Regions from separate parts of the Neptunomonas japonica JAMM 1380 genome, predicted to be linked through region 2. Evidence: predicted binding sites of a transcription regulator. Region 2 holds the regulator's gene; each other region holds the start of a gene.
What was found. Region 2 encodes sigma-54, which starts transcription at its own class of promoters, with help from an activator protein. Its sites were predicted from a motif close to TGGCACNNNNNTTGCTNT; they were not measured.
Positions count from the first base shown of each region.

Region 1 (5,684 bases), 1.8 Mb from region 2:
GAGATGGCTCGTTATACAGAAAACGCTTTAGGCTACCAAGCATCGTTTGATTTTATAAATCGCAAATTTAAAGGCCTATCTAGCGCTATCAAGGGTAATTAATCATGTCATTGGCAAATATATTTAATATAGCGGGTTCAGCGATGAGTGCTCAGACCATTCGTCTGAACACAACAGCGAGTAACATGGCTAATGCCGATAGTGTGAGCTCCAGTGTTGGTGAAACTTATCGAGCACGTAAGCCTGTTTTTGAATTGCAAGCGCCTTCACTTGAGCAGGTGACTGATACCGATACTGGGTTGGTTCCTGGCCAGGGAGTGCATGTGGCAGGCATCGTTGAGAGTCAGGCTCCGCTTCGTACGGCGTATGAGCCAAGTCACCCTTTGGCTGATGAAAAAGGCTACGTACATTACCCTAATGTTAATGTAGTTGAAGAGATGGCAGATATGATTTCAGCCTCTAGATCGTTTCAAATTAACGCCGAAATTATGAATACCGCAAAACAGATGGTGCAACGAGCTCTGACATTGGGGCAGTGAGCGGCTAAACAAATACTAACCTGGTCAAGTGAGTTTTGGCCGCAATTAAAGAGTTGAGGTCATGATATGGCTGATATCAACGGTGTAAATGCAACGTCGGTTTATGAGCAAATAAACAAAAGTAATCAAGCATCATCTACAGCCAAATCGCAGTCTGAAACAGATAGCGATATGTTCATGAAGCTGATGATTGCTCAGTTGAAAAATCAGGATCCTACCAGCCCTGCTGATACTGCTGACTTTATGCAGCAAATTTCAAACATGAGCTCTGTTGAGAGTATTAATAACCTCAATACTACGATGTCTGATATGAGCAGTGCTTTGTTAACCAGTCAGGCGGCTTTACAAGCATCGTCAATGGTAGGACAAACAGCTTTTGTGAAAACCGATAAGGCGATGCTAGATAGTCGGGGCATTATCGAAGGTGTGTACACGCTTCCTGAAAGCGCCAAGGGCGTGCGGGTCTCGGTTTACGATTCGGTAGGAGATGTTGTAGATACTTGGGAGATGAAGTCTGTAGCAGCGGGTGATCATAACTTCGGTTGGAATGTGGGAAATAGAGACCCTCAAAGTGAGTACAAAGTCGTGGTGGAAGCGACAGATTCGGAAGGCGTTTATAAGCCTACCGAAAGCTATATTGGCCATCGAGTTGACAGTGTTACCTTGGGGCAAAACGGTATTGGTATGAAAGTGAATACAGGTGCCGGAACAGTGAATATGAGTGACATCAAGCAAATAGGTTAATGAGGGGAAATAGTCATGGCGGGTTTTAATATCGCGGTTACAGGATTAAAAGCATCATCGACCATGCTTGATGTCGCAGGTAATAATATAGCGAACTCTAGTACAGTAGGTTATAAGTCATCCAGAACAGAGTTTGGTGATATCTATACTGCATCTGTTGTGGGCTCGGGAAGTAGTAATACCCCAGGGTCAGGTGTCACTGTATCGAATATCGCGCAGGACTTTAGCTCTGGTACGCTAGAGTTTACCAACAATAATCTTGATTTGGCGATTAATGGCTCTGGCTTCTTTCAGTTAGATGATCAGCAAGGCGGTATAACTTATTCGCGTGCTGGTGCCTTTGAACTTGATAAAGAAGGCTATGTCGTTTCTAAAGATGGTAAGCGTTTGCAGGGATACGGGCTGGACGATAAAGAAAATCGCTTGCCCATAGGTGATTTGGCAGTAACTCAAAAAGAGTACCCACCCAAAGCAACCAGCGACATGGATCTTGCTTTCAATATTGATGATCGTGAAGACTCAACAACACTTTTGCCGAATTATGATAAAGATAAAGCAGGCTCTTACACCTACAGTACAACAGTGCGTACGTTTGATAGTTTAGGTAACGAGCATACCGTAAAATACAATATGGTTGAGCAGCGTCCCGAACAAGAGTATAAAAAATATATAACGGCCCCTGCTAGTGATGTGCTGATTTCAGGTGCTCCGGCGATAACAGTGGCTTTGGCAGTAGGGGTGCCAACCGCAGCAGCGGGTTTTGCTCAAGTTACGACGACGGCAAAAGGTCCTACGGGAAATAACCAAGAAATTTGGAGACTTCAGGACCCAGTTCTTAAAGATCTTCAAGAAACAGACCCAAGGATTTTTGCTGTTGAGTATTACCCTGATGGGGCGGGTTCTGGTGAGCTGAAAATTATTACTCGTGCAGATTCGCTTGAGTTTGGTGACTTAGTTGTGACTGATAATGCGGCGACGCCTGCTTCATTAGTTCCTACTGCAACGGATACGACAGGTTTTGTTTCGAGTAATGAGAAACAATACTTCGAGTTTAATGCCGCCAATTTCCCAACCAATACATTCAATATTAAAATTGCTGGTGTAGATATAGATATCTCTACTGGGACTGGAGGCATGAGTGCTGAGCTGGTTGCTTTAGCGATTCGTGATCGTGAGTCAGATATCATTGAAGCGAACCCGCTTATTCAGTCAGTAAGCTGGGATGCTGATCAGGGTACCAATGGTGCATTACGTGTTGAGTATAAACCAGAAGTAACCCCGGGCTCTTTGAACTCTGTTTCTGTAGGTGTTTTTGATGACAATGTCTCGCAACTGTTTGCCGCTGATAGTGTTGCTGGTGGTGCTTTAGATGCGCACTTTACTGAGCCGGGTGATAACTCTTATGATGGCGTCTATCGTGTTTATGCATATCTAAATGGTGATGAAGCGCTTGATTTGGGTAAAGCAAATGATCCAGGTAATGGGTCGGCTACTGAGCCAGGTCCTATTCTGATTAAATTTGACCCAACCAGTGGTATTCTTTCATCGGTTAATGGCGAAGAAGTACGTACGGGTGCAGCCGTGCCTGATCTGTTAATTAAAGGAGCTGATCCAGCTAACCCAAATAATGTAATTACATTGAATTTAGCTGGTTCTACACAGTTTGCATCTGACTCTATTATAAAAGCCTCAGATCAAGATGGTTATCCAAAGGGTGATCTTATTGGTGTTTCGTTCAGTGGAACGGGCGATATGATTGCGGCTTTTAGTAATGGTGAAGAGCTTAAAATTGGTGTGGTTGCTATCGCATCTTTTGAAAATCAGGCAGGTTTGCAACCAAGTGGTGATACTGAGTGGTCGGCAACATTGGCATCTGGTGGCGCTTTAATGAATCCTCCGGGAACTGGTTTGAATGGTTTGCTTCGCTCTGCTGCTTTAGAGCAGTCCAATGTTGATTTATCTGCAGAGCTTGTGAAATTGATTGAAGCGCAGCGTAACTTTCAAGCAAACTCTAAAACACTTGAAACTTTGAATACGGTAACGCAGTCGATTTTGCAGATCTAATTTCTACGTTATTTTGCTTGTTAAAAAGAGCCGCTTATGCGGCTCTTTTTTTTGGCATGTAGTTTGCATTTAACAATATATCGAATAGGTACGGCAACCACAAAATTCCGGATGAAGTTATGGATAAAGTTGTTTTTATAGCGATGAGCGGTGCACGAGAAAATATGCTTGCACAACAAGCTCATGCTAACAATTTGGCTAACGTGAGCACGACTGGTTTTAAGACAGATTTGGCTCAAGCCCGCTCAATGCAAGTGTTTGGCGAAGGCTTGCCTACACGTGTTTATGCAATGACGGAAAGACCGGCAACCGATACAACAACAGGGACTTTCATTCAAACAGGGCGAACACTCGATGTTGCTATCGATGGAGGTGGTTGGTTAGCCGTTATTGGGGCCGATGGCAAAGAGGCCTATACCCGATCAGGCGAGCTGCAGCTCAATGCCGCTAATCAGCTCGTAACGGGCAGTGGTTTGCCGGTAATGGGTAATGGCGGCATCCCGATCGCTATTCCTGCTGCCGAGAAAGTTGATATTGGTTCAGATGGCACTATTACTATCCGCCCATTAGGAGAAGCCGCCGCTGAGTTGGCTGTCGTTGACCGTATTAAGCTAGTGAAACTTGATGAACAATCTATCTATAAAGGTGTAGATGGTTTGATGCATGTAGATGATGGCCTTCCTCAGCCACCAGACTTAGCGCTTAAGCTGCGTTCAGGCTATTTAGAGTCCAGTAATGTAAATGCTGTCAATGAGCTAACCAGTATTATTAGCTTGTCACGACAGTTTGAAATGAACATAAAAATGATGAAAACCGCAGAAGATAACTCTACAGCTGCGGCAAAAATTCTTCAGTTAAGTTAGCAGTATTAGGAGATAGCAATGCACGGTGCACTTTTTGTCGCTAAAACAGGTTTGTCAGCACAGGATACTCAGCTGAAAGTTATCTCTAATAACTTGGCAAACGTCAGTACGGTTGGTTTTAAGAAAGACCGTGCTGTTTTTGAAGATCTACTTTATCAAGTGCAACGCCAGCCAGGTGCCGATTCATCTGAAGGTACTCAGCTACCAACAGGGTTGCAGCTAGGTAATGGTGTGCGTGTCGTAGGTACGCAAAAACTATTTCAAACAGGCGAAATGCAGGTATCCGAAGAGCCGTTTGATGTCGCTATTAATGGACGAGGCTTTTTTCAAGTAACCATGCCTAGTGGAGAACTTGGTTATACGCGTAATGGCCAGTTTCATGTTAATGCTGATAATGAACTGGTAACTACAGAGGGTTATTTAGTTGAGCCTGCGATTACGTTACCAGCTGAAGTACAGACCTTTACTGTAGGTGTTGATGGAACAGTGACGGCTGTCGTTGCAGGAAGTGCTACGCCAGTCCAGCTTGCCCAGCTAGAAATAGCAGATTTTGTGAACCCAGCAGGTTTGCAGGCAATCGGGCAAAACTTATTTATTGAAACAGCAGCAAGTGGTGCGCCTCAAATAGCAGTACCGGGCGAAGCGGGTACCGGAATTCTGCGCCAAGGAATGCTGGAGGGGTCGAACGTGAACTCTGTAGAAGAACTGGTGAATATGATCACGACACAGCGTGCTTATGAGATTAACTCTAAAGTGATTTCTACTGCCGATGAAATGCTCTCTTATGTTTCGCAGCAGCTGTAATTAGCTGATGTTTTTGTGTGTGTGAAGTCTATAAAAATGAAAGCATGGAAAATAAGAATGAAACGCTTTGTGCTAGTTACCATCGTATCTGCGTTTATGGTTGGTTGTGTTAATAAGCCAGTAAAGCCAGATCGCCCTTATTATGCGCCAGTGGCCCCGCAGCAATTACAGCAGCCAAGGCCAGTGAATGGTTCTATTTTTAATGCGGCTACCAATATTGATATCTACAGTGACGGCCGAGCGCATAGGGTTGGAGACATTATCACTATTGTATTAAGTGAAAAGACTCAGTCTTCCAAGACGGCGAAAACAACGGCGGATAAGAGCAGTACATTATCACTTCCACAGCCTACTATCTTAGGGAATCCGTTATCTGTTTTCGGTGCACCAGTTAGTGCTTCTTCAGGTGCTTCAACAAACACGTTTGAAGGTGAAGGCAAGTCAGATATGAGCAACAGTCTTAGTGGTGATATTACTGTGACTGTTCATGAAGTGTTACCTAATGGCGTGCTTTCGGTGCGCGGAGAAAAATGGCTGCAGCTTAACCAGGGTGATGAGTATATTCAGATCAGTGGTTTGGTGCGGCCTCAGGATATTGCCTCTGATAATACGATATCCTCCACCAAGTTAGCCGATGCCAGGATAGGGTACAGTGGAACGGGTGGTGTGC
Region 1 is NZ_AP014546.1:769,757-775,440, forward strand. Features, by position in the region: gene flgB (flagellar basal body rod protein FlgB) at 1-102, shown strand, start outside; gene flgC (flagellar basal body rod protein FlgC) at 105-539, shown strand; gene NEJAP_RS03515 (flagellar hook assembly protein FlgD) at 606-1,283, shown strand; gene NEJAP_RS03520 (flagellar hook-basal body complex protein) at 1,299-3,347, shown strand; gene NEJAP_RS03525 (flagellar basal body rod protein FlgF) at 3,467-4,210, shown strand; gene flgG (flagellar basal-body rod protein FlgG) at 4,229-5,014, shown strand; gene flgH (flagellar basal body L-ring protein FlgH) at 5,072-5,684, shown strand, end outside.
Region 1: NEJAP_RS03525 (flagellar basal body rod protein FlgF) is a predicted target of sigma-54. The motif match lies at 3,400-3,417, and genes of this name have one in related genera.

Region 2 (5,684 bases):
ATATAAGTGCAGACAGTGCTCGCATTGACGACAACACAGGTACAACAACATACAAAGGCAATGTCCTGATGACCCAAGGCAGCATGGAGATTCGAGCAGCCAAGGTCGACCTATATCGAAAAAAGGATGATATTAACCTAATCATCGCCACGGGAAGCCCTGCCAACTTTCGCCAAAGGCCCTCAAAAGATCAGCCGATTACTAACGCATTTGGCGAAAAATTAGAATATAAAATTGCTGAACAAACCGTCACTATAACGGGCCAAGCACGCGTAGAACAAGATAGAGACACATTTAGCGGCGAGCGTATCGTTTACCAAATGAAAAAAGCCATCGTCAACGCATATAGTGGATCTGGGTCCTCGGGACAACGCGTTAAAATGATTATTCAGCCTAAGGCCAATTAGTACAGATGAACACTCTTCTTCAGGCTTTACATCTAGCAAAATCATACAAAAAGAGACAGGTAGTTCGCGATGTCTCCCTGGAAGTTAACAGCGGTGAAATCGTTGGACTTCTAGGTCCAAACGGTGCGGGAAAAACCACCTGTTTTTATATGATTGTGGGGTTAGTTAATACCGACAAAGGCGCTATACGTATCAATAGCGATGACGTCACACAACTACCGATGCATGAACGCGCCCGAAAAGGAATAGGCTACCTCCCACAGGAAGCATCCATTTTCCGCAAACTTAGCGTACAAGATAACCTGCTCGGCATACTAGAGATGCGAAAAGAACTCTCGACAGCGCAGCGTAACGAGAAGCTAGAAAGCCTCCTAAGCGAATTCCACATCACACACTTACGCGACAGCTTAGGCATGAGCCTATCTGGCGGCGAACGCCGGCGTGTAGAAATAGCCCGAGCGTTGGCCTCCGAACCTACCTTTATTCTATTAGACGAACCATTTGCCGGCGTTGATCCCATCTCTGTAAATGACATAAAACACACTATAAAACACCTACAATCCAAAGGTATTGGTATTTTAATTACTGACCATAATGTGAGAGAAACACTCGATATTTGTGAAAAAGCCTATATTGTTAGTGAAGGCGTTATTCTTGCTCAAGGAACACCAGAAGAGATACTTTCAAATGAACAAGTAAAAGCAGCCTACTTAGGACATACATTTACACTTTGAACATCACATTGTAAATTTCACATTCTAAGTTATATGAACTGCCCTATTGGAGTAACCTTGTAGTTATATGAAGCAATCATTGCAACTCAAAATGGGTCAGCACCTGACAATGACCCCTCAACTACAACAAGCTATTCGTTTGTTGCAGCTGTCGACACTCGACCTCCAACATGAAATACAGGAGGCACTGGACAGTAACCCGATGCTCGAAACGAGTGATGATTTCGATGAAACGCATCAACCCGAAGTACAGCAAGAAATAACCACTCCAAGTGAAGATAACAACCTCGCCCAATCCAGCACATCAAGCAACGAGAGCATAGAGAACTCAGCTGAAGATCAGTGGAGCGACAACATTCCCTCTGAACTCAGCACAGACTCCTCTTGGGAAGACACGTATCAAACAGGAACAAGCAGTAGCCAGCGAGATGATGATTCTTTTTTTGAATCTAACGACACGGCAGAAGAAACACTGCAAGACCACCTTAACTGGCAGTTAAATTTAACGCCAATGAGCCCGGCAGACCGCTTAATTGCTGAAGCAATTATTGACGGCATCGATAACGAAGGGTATTTGCGCTCCTCTACAGAAGAAATTCTTGAACACTTTAAAGAGAGCGAACCTACATTATTTGCCGAGTCTGAACTCGATGAAGTAGACGCAGTATTACACAGGATTCAACAGTTTGACCCTCCAGGCGTTGCCTCTCGTGATTTGGGTGAGTGCTTAAGCATTCAGTTGCGCCAATTACCACCAGACACGCCGCTGCTTCAACAAGCGCTTACATTATGCAAACAATACATACACTTGTTAGGAACACGGGATTATAAGCAGCTACTACGAAAACTGCGATTAAAAGAGCCTCAACTACAAGCTATTATTCTCTTAATACAATCACTAAACCCCTATCCCGGTTCTCATATTTCTAGCTCAAAAGCTGAATACGTTACCCCCGATGTATATGTAGAGAAATTCCAAGGGGTTTGGACGGTACGACTAAATCAAGACGCATCTCCCAACCTAAAAATTAACACGAGTTATGCCGACCTCATTCGTCGAGCTGACAGCAGCGCTGATAACACCTATCTTAAAAACCACTTACAAGAAGCTCGCTGGTTTATAAAAAGCCTACAAAGCCGTAATGAGACTCTACTAAAAGTATCTAGTCAGATTATTGAGCGCCAATCAGCGTTCTTGGAGCATGGTGATGAAGCCATGAAGCCAATGGTGTTACATGACATTGCAGAAGCAGTAGAAATGCATGAATCGACTATTTCTCGTGTTACCACACAAAAATATATGCACACTCCGCGCGGAATTTTTGAGTTAAAATATTTTTTTTCTAGTCATGTAAGCACCAATGACGGTGGCGCTGCGTCCTCTACAGCTATTCGCGCCGTCATTAAAAAAATGATTTCTGCTGAAAATACTGCAAAGCCGTTGAGTGATAACAAAATTGCCCAACTGTTAGACCAAGAAGGAATTAAAGTTGCAAGAAGGACTGTTGCAAAATACCGAGAAGCAATGGGCATTGCTCCTTCTAATGAAAGGAAGTGTCTGGTTTAATATTAAGTTATAACGACATGCGTCGTTTTAAAAGGAGATACCTATGCAAATCAATATTACAGGTCATCATGTAGAGCTTACTGAACCGCTTTCTGAGTATGTACATACTAAATTTGAGAAGCTTGAACGACATTTCGATAACATTACTAATGTACAAGTTACACTAAGCATAGACAAACAACGTCAAAAAGCTGAAGCGGATATGCACATCGCCGGCGGTGAAATTTTTGCCACAAGCGAACAAGATGATATGTATGCTGCTATTGATGGATTGATCGATAAACTAGATCGTCAGGTCATCAAACATAAAGAAAAACTAAAAGCCATAAGTAACTTTTAAAACTGAAATCACATGCCCATTCTGTCACTATTATCACCAGAGCGAGTTCTTCAAAATATTGAAGGAGGAAGCAAAAAACGTATCATTGAGCTTGTCAGTAAAATCATTGCTGAATCAAACAGTGATCTCTCAGCAGAAGCAGTATTTAGCGGCCTCATCGGCAGAGAACGCTTGGGCAGTACGGGCATAGGTGAAGGTGTGGCCATTCCACACTGTCGCCTTGCCAACGTCCAAACGGCCACTGGCGCACTTATATACTTATCCAAGCCCATTGATTTTGATGCGATCGATAATCGTCCTGTCGATTTATTATTTTTTCTATTAGTTCCCGAAGAAGCATGTGACGACCACTTAAGCACGCTCGGAAAGCTGGCCGAAGTATTCAGTCAGGAGGAGTTCCGGGACACATTAAGAAATACACATTCAAATGAGCAACTTTTAGACGTTGCTACTCAACTGTTTCGCATTTAGAGATGGATCTATGAAATTAGTGATCATTAGTGGGCGATCAGGCTCAGGAAAAAGTACAGCTCTACAAGCCCTCGAAGATGTTGGCTTCTATTGTATTGATAACCTTCCGGCCAAATTACTGCCAAACTTAATTGATCATATGTTAGAGGATGACGCACAGCTCAACCGTATTGCCGTGTGCATAGATGCTCGCAACCTATCAAGCAATCTCGAGAAATTGCCGAGCATCTGGCGAGATTTTAAAAAGCACCCTAAAATCACAGTTGAACTACTTTATGTTGATGCCTCTCACGACACACTATTAAAAAGATACAGCTCAACAAGACGACGCCACCCGATGGCAGAGTTAGTCAGTAACCTTCCTGACTCTATTGACTATGAACGCACATTATTAGAACCGATTGCTGATCTTGCTGATCTGCGAATAGACACAACACTACTATCTATTTACGAACTACGTGACATCATAAAACTCAGAATTTCTGAACGTAAAGAGCAGTCACTTTCTTTACAGTTTGAATCATTTGGTTTTAAACATGGCGTCCCTATGGATGTCGATATTGTTTTTGATATGCGTATTTTACCCAACCCATATTGGGTAGCTGAACTTAGAAAACACACAGGGCTCGACCAGCCGGTAATCGATTTTCTTAGCCAAGAAAGTGACGTAAACGCAATGATAAAGGATCTTCAAGAATACTTAGATAAATGGCTACCGCACTTCATGCAAAACAATCGTAGCTATGTCACCGTAGGGATCGGCTGCACCGGCGGCCAACATCGCTCAGTTTATGTCACTGAACAACTAGCTAGCCACTTTAAATCTTATATGGATAGTGTGAACATCAGGCATCGAGAGCTGCGCTGAGCGCTCGACACCATTACACAGAGGAAATAAAGCGCTATGCTTGAACTAAAAATCACCATCATTAACAAGCTCGGTTTACATGCGCGTGCTGCCGCCAAGCTCATTAATACGACTTCTAGGTTTTCTTCTGACGTACGTTTAGTTAAAGAAGGCCGCGAGGTTGATGGCAAGAGCATTATGTCAGTCATGATGCTGGCTGCTAGTAAGGGAACAGAACTCACTGTCATTGCCACGGGTAGCGACCAAGATGATGCGATTTCTGCCATTGAAGCTCTCATTAACAATCGCTTTGATGAAGATGAATAACCTCTGATTCACGCATAGCAACTACTGAATACAACTCATCTATCCGCTATACTACAGCAACATAAAATATTGTACCGTGCGTTTTCGCAGTTAAGGGTATTATGACTACTAATGACGAAACTACAGCACTGGACAAACTCAACCGGGCCCTGGACAGTGGCGCCTTTCAACAGGTGCGTTTTACTCTAAACAATTCGCTTCGCCCTGCCGAAGTCGCACACCTACTAGAGCAGTCCCCGCCGAAAGAGCGCGAAATTTTATGGAATCTAATTCATACCGATAACGAAGGAAAAGTACTCCAGTATCTTGCTGATGATATTCAAGCAGACATTCTCAGCAAAATGGATACCGACCGCGTTTTGGCTATTACAGAGTCACTAGATACCGATGATGTAGCAGACGTTTTACAGCAACTACCGGAGCGAGTAACGCGAGAGCTGCTGAAGATCATGGATCAGCAGAATCGTGAACGCTTAGAAGTTGTTTTGGCCTACCCGGAAGATACCGCCGGCGGGTTAATGAATACAGACACGGTGACGATTCGCCCAGACATTACTGTTGAAACGGTATTGCGTTATATTCGCCGCCATAATGAAATACCTGAAATGACAGACAGCTTATTTGTCGTCAGCCGCAGAAAAGAATCCTACATAGGGATTCTGCCACTCACTAAGCTTCTCGTATCGGATCCCAATATTACTGTTCGTGAAATAATGAACACTGATATTAAGCCGATTCCAGCAGAGATGCCTGATGATGAAGTTGCTTCGCTCTTTGCTAAACATGATTTAGTATCCGCACCTGTTGTAAACAAAAAAGGTAAACTCCTCGGCCGAATCACTATCGATGATGTTGTCGATGTTATTCGTGAAGACGCAGACCACTCCATGATGAGCATGGCAGGTCTTGACGATGATGAAGATACCTTTGCACCATTGATGAAAACAACCCGACGAAGAGCTGTATGGTTAGGCATCAACTTGATTACGGC
Region 2 is NZ_AP014546.1:3,063,244-3,068,927, forward strand. Features, by position in the region: gene lptA (lipopolysaccharide transport periplasmic protein LptA) at 1-407, shown strand, start outside; gene lptB (LPS export ABC transporter ATP-binding protein) at 413-1,141, shown strand; gene NEJAP_RS14345 (RNA polymerase factor sigma-54) at 1,209-2,708, shown strand; gene hpf (ribosome hibernation promoting factor) at 2,752-3,048, shown strand; gene ptsN (PTS IIA-like nitrogen regulatory protein PtsN) at 3,061-3,519, shown strand; gene rapZ (RNase adapter RapZ) at 3,530-4,387, shown strand; gene NEJAP_RS14365 (HPr family phosphocarrier protein) at 4,424-4,693, shown strand; gene mgtE (magnesium transporter) at 4,795-5,684, shown strand, end outside.

Region 3 (5,684 bases), 1.8 Mb from region 2:
TAAGGTTATCGAACACAAACATCAGATCTTGTATTTGTGTAGCGAGGCCATCATCGACCTCTCTAATACTCTCCATCAACTCAGCTTCGATTGTACTGTCAATAAAGTTCATGATCTCAGAAGCCTGCTTCACGCCACCCAGCGTTCGAGATTTACCAGAACGAGCACTACTAAACTGCCCTTCTAACATGTCATTGAGCTCTTGAAGTGCCTGAGGTTGTATTTGATCCAATGCCGCTACACGCATAACAATATCTAAACGCACCTTATCATCAAAAAATGCCAGCACAGTCGCCGCTTGGTCAGGATCAAGATAAGAAACAATAACAGCCTGTATTTGCGGATGCTCAAAACGGATAGTTTCCGCAATTTGTCGAGGCTCCATCCAACGCATAGTATCCAGACCCGACGTATTGGTACTCATAAGTATTCGATCAAGCAATGTTTTAGCTTTCTCTTCGCCCAAAGCCTGATTCAGCATAGCGCGGATATAACGGTCATTATTGATACCGATACCCGTCTGATCACTTACCAAATGCATGAAATCAGAAACAACACCCTCAACGCTAGATTGAGGTATGTTATCAAGCTGAGTCATTGCCTCACCTATCAACTGCACCTGCTTAGGACCTAAATGCTTAAGCACCTCAGCAGCATCATCCTCTCCTAGACTAATAAGAAGGATTGCCGCTTTTTCTATATCCGTCAACTCAGCATCATCGCTCATCTTGCCCAACCCATTGTCTTACAGCTTGCGCCACTCGCGCAGGATCTTCTGCAATCATGCTTCGAACTGCATTCAGTTGATATTCAAAACTTTCATTTGGCGTCGGTAAAAGAGAGTCTCCCCTCTCACCAAAGGTCACTTTATCATCAGAAACTACACCACCATCCAGGCCTTCAAGCTCTGCAGCCACATCCCCAGAAGCATCATCACCTAGAGCCGCAGCCGCCCCTCCTGTTGTTGTCAGGCTTTTAAGTATGGGTCGCAATATTCCAAAAACCATTAACAACACAAACAAGACAGCGCCTACTTGCTTTGCAATATCCCATACCCAAGGCTCCATCCAAATAGGTATCTCTTCTTCTATAAATGGCTGCTCAGCCACAAATGGTGAATTAATAACATTGACACTATCTCCCCTCACCGCAGCATAACCAACAGCGTCTTTAACAAGAATTCTCAATCGCTCCAACTCATTGGCAGCCCACGGCGTTTTAGCTGCCTCCCCAGTTTCAGGGTTAATGGACATAAGGTCATCAACAACAACAGCAACTGACAAACGCCCGACACGACCACTTTGATGTTTGGTATAAGAAATAGAGCGATCCAGTTCAAAATTGCGAGTTGCTTGCTTGCGATTACTCCCAGGTACCGAAGACCCTCCAGCAGCAGCCCCACCACCATCAGCCACTTCAGGCACAGAACTAGGGCCAGGTGGCTGATTAGATAGCGCACCAGGAATACCTCTTGATGCAGCAGCGCCTACTTTATTTTCATCAAGTGTCTGCTCACTTCTCAATGCAGGCAAATCTGGATTAAATAGCTCATCTGTTTGTTCAATAGACGTAAAATCAATTTCAGCCGACACTTCTGCTCTAAAACGCCCCTGCCCTACCACTGGCAGCAAAATACTATTAACTCTATTAAGCAAAGTTTCTTCAACTTTGCGAGCGTACTCAAACTGCTTAGCTGCTAGTACAACATCCTCATCTTCATCACGAGAATTTAACAACTGCCCCCGCTGATCAACCACTGTTACGTCTTTAACATCTAGCATAGGAATTGAAGAGGCAACTAAATTAGCGATAGCAGCCACTTGGCCACGTTCCAGCTTTCGCCCTGCAAATATCTCTAGAAAAACTGAAGCACTGGTTTTTCTCTGATCTCGAACAAAGACAGTCTGCTTAGGTATTGCCAAGTGCACACGCGCACCTCTAACAGCCATCATACTGGCTATCGTTCTAGCAAGCTCACCCTCTAAACCACGTCGATAGCGAGCATTCTCCATAAACTGACTGGCGCCTAGACCTTGATCTTTATCCATTATTTCAAAGCCAACCGTTTTATCTGCAGAGAACCCCTCTGCTGCTAGCTTAAGCCTGGCCTGGTGAACATACTCATTAGGCACGAGCACAGCCCTGCCATCGCCTTCAAACTTATAAGGAATATTGTACAAACGTAGTTGTTCGATAACCTGATTGGCATCTACAAATTCAAGATTAGAAAATAGAACTCTGTAATCGGGAGATTTTGACCATAAAACGACAGAAAAGCCGATAGCAATACTCGCAGCAAGCCCCACCATCAAACCAAACTGGCGCAAAATTGTCAGCTTATTAAAGCCCGACATCAATCCACCATCATTAGTTTGTAAAGCCATCGTATTGTTATCCATAAAACAGTAAAGCCAAATATTTTTTCATTATTACATTGGCATTTTCATAACATCTTCATAAGCAGTAACGAGCTTATTACGAACCTGAGTCATTGCCTCAAACGACACACTGGCTTTTTGCATTTGAATCATTACCTGAGTTAATTCAACTCGTGGGTCGCCTTGTTCAAACGCTGTAGCCATACGACTAGCTTCCATCTGAGTATCATTTACTTTATCAATGGCATTTTTAAGCAAATCACCAAAGCCTTCACCATCAACAGCGCGCACTGGATCAGCTTTAAAAGCAGGCTTATCAACATGGATAACACCTTGCTGAGCTTCTGCCTTTAACGACCTCATCTGCATTAGCACATTATTTATGTCTGCTCGTTCAATCATCTCACGCCCCAATACGGCATTTTATTGACATCAAACAAAGTATTCACTTATTAAACAAGCGTATCAACTTTATGGAACGTCATTATTATGGCACTTATTACTTATTATTATCCAGCATAATTTAAAATGCAAAAAGCGAGCCAAAAGCTCGCTTTATTTAACATACTGTTAACTTACCCCACTTCTGGCGGGTCTCCATATTTCAATCGGACATACATTAATGCGACAGTGATAGCGTCACCCAATGCCGTGTGCCTTTCAAGTATAGGGATATCTAGCTTTTTGGAGATCGTATCAAACCGAAGATCAACATTCCCACCCACCATACGCCACTTTATAATATCGTGATAAACATGAGATAGCTCTATCGCCTTACACGGCAAACCAAATCCATATTTAGGACGGATAAATTTGTCTAACATTCTAATATCATAATTAACGTAATAACCCAAAATAGGCCTATTTCCAACAAAAGCTAAAACCTGCTCAAGCGCCTCCTCTAACTCAATCCCGTCTTCTAAATCGACAGCTCGAATTTTATGTATCTTAATGGAGTCGCCCGTAAGAGTCTTCGGTGGCTTTAACTTAATATCCAACCGCTCGCTGGTTAAAACTTTATTACCTTTTACCCTAACCGCCCCAATAGAAATGATATCGGCATTCTTAACGTCTAGTCCTGTTGTTTCACAATCTAATGACACAACCTCATCACCATCATAAGGCTCAAACAGGTGAGCATATGGTCCAGATTTATGCCCCATCTTTTCTTTCATTCTTCTTATTGTTCTTGGGATAATCATTAACGGCTCCCTAAGTGGTAATGCAACTCCAGATGCTTCTTAAACCCTTTAACTATATGAAAAGCATCTCGCAATAAATCTCTTTCCATTTTATTCATAGATTGCAAATCAAGGGTATTAGGCGTTAGATCAACACCTGCTTCTTCCTCCTCGGCACGCTTGATTTGCTGACGCAATCGCAACTGAATAAACAAGCCTAATGCTTCAGCAAGATCTTTAGAGTGCTTATCAGTCATCGCCCCCACTTCTACGAGAGCCTCTAAACGCTTAAACGTATTAGTGACAAGTATCTTATGCTCAAGCGCCATCGTGCGAACGCCATGCACTATCGGGAAGATACCGCCTTTTTTAACATCAAGCTGACCGCGATCTTTCAAGTTCCCAAAAAAAGTTAACGGCGTACTAAACTCCAAGGCCACTTTTGCAAAATTGGAGAAAAAAGCATCATTATTTTTTAACGACTTAAAGAACCAATTACGAGCCGCTTTAAATAGTGCGGGGTTTCCTGCAACAGGTTTAGCATCAACCGCTATAGCAAGATTCATTTGATCCTGCTCTGCCCAACTGACTGACCAAGAAGACATTTTCTGAGTCCAATCCCCTAGAGAGTTAACCCATTCTGGATTTGACACCATAATATTACCAGGACAAGGAGGGTAGCCAAACTCCATCAGCTGCTTAGAGAAACTGTTCATTACTTCTTGCATGTCCTTCCAAGCAAGACCATCACGATAAATAATGGCATTATCCTGATCTGTCTTCATAACTTGTTCACCACGCCCTTCAGACCCCATAACAATCAAGCATACATGCGGCTGCATATCTGCAGGAACCATTAAATCAAATAGCTTGGCCATTATGCGGCCATTCATTGCCGCCAAAAGATCCATAGCAAAACGCGCTTTAACACCTTGTGAAACCAAAGACTTAATTAAATCATTCAGACCATGCGCAGCGGTATGCAGGTCTTCCAATGTTTTTGCTCGCTCAATACGCAAACCAATAACATGCGAGTGACTTGAAAAGAAACTCAACACATCGGTCAAATCAACAATACCCATCAACTCATTTTCACGCATAACAACAACACGTTCGATCTGTTGCTGTGTCATGATAATCAATGCATTGAATAGATAATCGTTAGGATGAACACTTATCAAACGGTATGTAGCTATCTCTGCAACAGCGGTATCGATAGAGCACTCATTCAGAACAACAGCGTTTAATAAATCAGTTCCGGTTACCATCCCATATCGCGTTCCCTTTTTAACAAGAACACAATCGACTTTCTTTTCACGCATCATAACGGTGGTTGCTTTAATAGTAGAGGCTTCATCCACTATTAGCGGGGCGCGCATCACCCCCTCACCGACCTGAGCCAACATAAACTCAGCCATATCTTGCGAGTCACCATGCTGCTCAACAATCTCAGCCTTAGCCACAAGGTTTTGCTGAAAATAGTCAGCAAATGATGAATTAGTTGATACTAGATCTAATACGGTTTTCGTTGGAATAATATGACAAATAGTTTCAACTTCAGCGATGAAGTTGTGTATTGCATTACCTTTAATTGCAGACCAAGCACCGAAGTAATCTTCATTTTCATAATGAACATAAATATGCTCTTGCCTATCGGCTTCCCCTGCATGCACTTCGCTTTCTGAAACTTTGCCTTTTAGAACAACATACACACCCTCTGGTACAGAACCGGCCTGCATAATCACTTCATCTTTCTGAAAATAGCCTATATCCAGAGTTTGTCGCAATAAAGCCTGCTCCCTTTCATCCAGCAAGCTAAAGGGCAGATTATCCATATTGAAAGATGAAGGCATAATTATTCTCCTTAATGACTAAAAAGGGCGCATCAACCTTCGCTGATGCGCCCTTCTGAATTTTGAGTGTTATCTCAAATTTTAGTGAGCGTGAGCTTCACCAGCACCACGTGGAATACGTAGATCTTCAACAATTCTCTGCATCTCTTCAGATGGAGGAGGAGTCATTGAAGCAACAACGATAGCGACGATAAAGTGAAGCACCATACCGATTGCACCAAATCCACCCGGGCTTACACCCATGAAGTAGTCAGCACTGTTACCACCGCCAA
Region 3 is NZ_AP014546.1:800,085-805,768, reverse strand. Features, by position in the region: gene fliG (flagellar motor switch protein FliG) at 1-727, opposite strand, end outside; gene fliF (flagellar basal-body MS-ring/collar protein FliF) at 717-2,384, opposite strand; gene fliE (flagellar hook-basal body complex protein FliE) at 2,430-2,780, opposite strand; gene NEJAP_RS03630 (3'-5' exonuclease) at 2,954-3,580, opposite strand; gene NEJAP_RS03625 (DUF294 nucleotidyltransferase-like domain-containing protein) at 3,580-5,412, opposite strand; gene NEJAP_RS03620 (sodium:solute symporter family protein) at 5,494-5,684, opposite strand, start outside.
Region 3: fliE (flagellar hook-basal body complex protein FliE) is a predicted target of sigma-54. The motif match lies at 2,906-2,923, and genes of this name have one in related genera.